Regions from separate parts of the Halopseudomonas sabulinigri genome, predicted to be linked through region 2. Evidence: predicted binding sites of a transcription regulator. Region 2 holds the regulator's gene; the other holds the start of a gene.
The links. Region 2 encodes LexA, which represses DNA repair genes until DNA is damaged. Its sites were predicted from a motif close to CTGTNTNNNNANACAG; they were not measured.
Positions count from the first base shown of each region.

Region 1 (2,396 bases), 1.9 Mb from region 2:
TTTGGCAGACTGGCCTACCAGGGTCTCGCCGTCGTTGGTGTAAGCCACGATAGAGGGCGTAGTGCGCGCGCCTTCGGCGTTCTCGATCACCTTGGCGGTGCCGTTTTCCAGGATGGAGACACAGGAGTTGGTGGTCCCCAGGTCAATACCGATAATCTTGCCCATATTTGCTTCTCCGAGTCTTGCTGCCGCGTACAGTCAGCGGCGAGGTTTAGTCTGTGTATGAACCCTAAATGGGGTCATCAAAAAGTTTTTCAAGCCTGTTCATCAATCGACGGCGCGGGCGCTGAGGGCGCCTTGCTGACTACCACCATCGCTGGACGCAGCAGGCGACCGCTGAGGGTGTAACCCTTCTGGAACACCTTGAGCACCGTATTGGGCTCAACATTGGCGCTTTCTTCCATCGCCATCGCCTGGTGAAACTCCGGGTTGAAGGGCTCGCCTTCCGGCACGACTGGCACGACCTGAAAACGCGCCAGGGTGTCAGCAAACATCTTCAGTGTGAGATCAATCCCGTCGCGCATCGGCTTGATTGCCGGATCGTCCGCGTCGGACAACTCCATGCCGCGCTCAAGACTGTCGAGGATTGGCAGCAGGTCATTGGCAAAGCGCTCCAGTGCAAACTTGTGCGCCTTCTCGACCTCCTGCTCTGCCCGGCGGCGCGCATTCTGCACATCGGCCGCTGCACGCAATGCCTGATCCTGCGCGGTTGCCAACTGCTCTTCCAGGCTGGCCACGCGTGCCGCAAGATCACCTTCAGGCGTATCCAGGGTCTCGTCTACCAGGTCATCCTGATCCTGCAGATCGGGTCTCTGTTCATCAGCCATCTGTCTCTCCTGTCATGCAAAAAAAGGGGGCGTACGGCGAGAACAGGTAAAAGTGCGCACCGCCCGGCCCGGGTCTATACAAAGCCTTACTGGCAACCTATATGGGGTCGCAATTCAGGGCTTCAAGGGGGATTGGGCAAGTCAGTGGGTTTTAATGCCGACTCTTGTCGACCGAACCAAAACTACTGTATAAACAACCAGAACACTTAATCAGGGAGCGCGAGCCATGCTGGTACACCTTGCGGTCAACAATTACGCCATCGTCGATCATCTGGAGCTGGAGCTGCGCGGCGGCATGAGCGTCATTTCCGGTGAAACCGGCGCCGGCAAGTCCATCATGCTGGACGCTCTTGCATTGACCCTGGGCGACCGGGCCGACAGCGGCGCGGTGCGCCCAGGCACTGACAAGGCCGACATTCTCGCCACCTTTGATGTCAGCGATATCGCCGAAGCGCGTGACTGGCTGAGCGCCCGCGACCTGCAACAGGATGACAACCAGGTCATCCTGCGTCGCGTCATTACTGCCGAAGGCCGTTCACGCGGCTACATCAACGGCTCCCCCTGCCCGCAGCAGGACCTGCGCGCACTCGGCGAGATGCTGATCGACATACACAGCCAGCACGAGCACCAGTCACTGCTGAAGACCGATACCCATCGCCGCCTGCTGGACGAATTTGCCGGCGCCAGCGAGCTCGCGCGCCAGGTTCAGCTAGCGGCCCAGCGCTGCAAACAAACCGAAAAAACGCTCAAGCAGGTCAGCCAGCAAGGCGATGAGCAAGCCGCGCGTCAGCAACTGCTGGCCTATCAACTGGATGAACTGGAAAACCTCAGCCTGCAGGATGACGAGCTTGAAGCACTCGAAAACGAGCAGCGCGAGCTGGCCAGCGCCGACCAGATACTGCATTCCTGCCAGCAGGTCATCAACGTCTGCAGCGAGAACGACGCCGGCAGCGTGCTGGAAGCTTTGAGCGCCAGCCTGCATCGCCTGGAAAGCTTCAAACACCATAATCCACAGCTGCGCGAGGCGAACGACCTGATCGCCAGCGCGCAAATACAGATCGAAGAAGCGGTGGGCGAGCTGACCCGCTACCTGGATCATTTTGAAGCCGATCCGGAGCGCCAGCAGTACGTTGAAGAACGCCTCAGTGCGATCTTCGAGCTGGCCCGCAAACACCGCATCACGCCGCAGGAATTGCCCACACTGCAGCAGCAACTGATCGACGAGCTGGAAGCACAACAACAACGCGGCGCCGACGCCGAGCAACTGCACGAAGAGCTTGAAGCTTACCGCGCGCACTACCACCAGTTAGCCAAGAAACTGTCAGGCATACGCCAGAAAGAGGCCATGCGCCTCAGCAAGGCGGTCAGTAAAGAAATACAACAACTGGGCATGCCCGGCGGGCGCGTCGAACTGCAATTAAGCGCACTGGCTGCCGACGACTACCCGGTAACCGGGCTGGAAACCGTCGAGTTTTTGGTCAGCGCTAACCCAGGGCAGCCCGCCAAGCCACTGGCCAAGGTTGCTTCCGGCGGCGAGCTGTCGCGTATCAGCCTGGGTATCCAGGTGAT
Region 1 is NZ_LT629763.1:3,326,567-3,328,962, reverse strand. It holds gene dnaK (molecular chaperone DnaK) at 1-165, opposite strand, end outside; gene grpE (nucleotide exchange factor GrpE) at 255-827, opposite strand; gene recN (DNA repair protein RecN) at 1,054-2,396, shown strand, end outside.
Region 1: recN (DNA repair protein RecN) is a predicted target of LexA. The motif match lies at 1,013-1,028, and genes of this name have one in related genera.

Region 2 (2,396 bases):
ACCACAGGAGATTAGATCAGATGCCTTCACCCTTTCTTGAAATCGTAGAGCTGGATAACGGCAAGGTGGCCTTGCGTCGCTCCGATGAGGAGGGCGAGCCGTTGCTGGTGATCGAGTTTTCGGTGGATGCAAAGGACTACCTGCAGGGCAATTACATCGAAGTGGCTAAGGCCATGATTAGTGCCGGCATGCAGATGGCCGGGCAGATGATGGATGAAGACGAGGACGATCACGTTCCAGAGGATCGCGTTCTTCACTAGGCATCGGGCCGGCAAGGTGAGCCAGATTAGAGTATGAGCCGCAGCTGATTCTGCGGCTTTTTTGTGGCTGCCGTTCAGGCAGCCTGCAGGCGGATGTTGAGGCTGCGGCACTGACCGCTCTGAGCTGCACGCTCAAGGCGCGGCGCAGTGCTGCTGTCAGGTGATAGCCAGCTGACGACGGTATGGCTGCAGCCCAGTTTGAGCAGGTCACAACAGAGTTTGGTGGCATCCATGCCGGGCTTGGAGCGAACGATCATGATCCGTGAGGGGTCCAGATCGGCGCTGCGTAGCCACTGGTTGCTGAGACTGGCCGGCGGGTCTATCAAAGTGAGCCAGCGCGGTGCAGCGCTATTGCTGAGGTCGCGCAGCACCGGTGCCAGCCATTGCAAGCATTGGCGCGCCGCGCCCTGCAGGCTTATTTCGCTGTAACCGTACTCCGGCTCATCGGCCGGCGCGGTTGCCGGCTGCTGTGGTATGGCGCGAGAAAACCGGCTGTGTTCCATGCGCGTTGCCATCAGCGCATTGTGAAACAGGTCGGCCTGGGTCAGTGTCTGTTGGTCAGGGCGGGCGTACTGCATTCTCAGCTCCTCAGCGGCGGATTACACCGACGCTCAAACCTTCAATGGTAAGTTCCTGTTCTGCCAGATTGACTTCAATCGGCTTGAATTCGGGGTTTTCCGCAATCAGGGAAACCTTGCGCCCCTGCTTCTGAAAGCGCTTAACGGTGACTTCATCGCCAATCCGGGCGACGACAATCTGGCCGTTGCGCGCTTCGCTGGTACGGTGAACTGCGAGCAAGTCGCCATCCATGATGCCGATATCCTTCATGCTTTCACCTTGCACACGCAGTAGATAGTCGGCGCGCGGGTGAAAGAAGCCGGGGTCAATGCGGCAATGGTCTTCGATGTTCTCCAGTGCCAAAACGGGCGCACCAGCGGCAACGCGGCCAATAACCGGAAGCTGGTCGTCGCTGGTTTCCTGCTCGGCCTCGGGCAGACGGATGCCGCGGGAAGCGCCTGGAATCATTTCGATAGCGCCCTTGCGGGCAAGGGCGCGCAGGTGATCCTCGGCAGCGTTGGGCGATTTGAAGCCCAAGGTCTTGGCGATGTCGACGCGCGTCGGCGGGTAGCCGTTGCCGTCCATGTACTCCTTGATGAAGGCCAATACCTGCTGTTGTCTTGCGGTAAGCTTCTGCATGGAAGTGCGCCTGTTTGTTTATCCAGTAGCTGTGATTATATACAGTTGTTCTTGCTCGGCAACCCCTGTTTTTCTCAAGCGCATTTCAGGCTTGGCGTCTGCGTCGATTAATGAGACAGTTTCGGTGCTCCATACAGGGTTGACAGTTTGTCTGTTTTAAACGTATGTTTGAAACAATTGTTTGTAGCCTGGGAGTCCACATGGCGCAGTCTGATACCGTTAAACGCATATTGGATGCAGCAGAACAACTCTTTGCCGAGAAGGGGTTTGCTGAAACGTCCCTGCGTCTGATTACCAGCAAGGCTGGGGTCAATCTGGCGGCGGTCAATTACCACTTCGGCTCCAAAAAGGCGCTGATCCAAGCTGTCTTCGTACGCTTTCTTGATCCGTTCGTCAGTAGCCTGGAGCGTGAGCTGGATCAGCACGAGCAGCGTGGAGACCTGCGCCAGCTTGGTCTTGAGCAGTTGCTGGAGATGCTGGTTGACCAGGCACTGGCGGTCAAGCCACGTAGCGGCAATGATTTGTCTACCTTCATGCGTTTGCTGGGCTTGGCCTTCAGTCAAAGCCAGGGCCACTTGCGCAAATATTTGGCCGAAGTGTACGGCAAGGTATTTCAGCGCTATATGGCGCTGGTTTACGGGGCTGTGCCGACCATTCCGCCGCAGGAGCTGTTCTGGCGCGTGCATTTCATGCTGGGCAGCGCAGCCTTCACCATGTCGAGTATGAAAGCGCTGCGCGCTATCGCGGAGGCCGAGTTTGCCGAGCATCGTGCAGTGGATGAAGTGCTGCGTCTGATGGTGCCTTTTCTGGCGGCCGGTATGCGCGCAGACAACTTGCCCGCCAGAGTGACGCAGCCGGAAAGCGCGGCGGTTTAGCGTTTTACCCTTACCTGTATGCAGCTGATCCGTTATCGTGTGCGCAGATAACGGAGACAGTCAT
Region 2 is NZ_LT629763.1:1,153,741-1,156,136, reverse strand. It holds gene BLU26_RS05195 (hypothetical protein) at 21-260, shown strand; gene sulA (SOS-induced cell division inhibitor SulA) at 335-838, opposite strand; gene lexA (transcriptional repressor LexA) at 849-1,457, opposite strand; gene BLU26_RS05180 (TetR/AcrR family transcriptional regulator) at 1,658-2,332, shown strand; gene BLU26_RS05175 (L,D-transpeptidase) at 2,395-2,396, shown strand, end outside.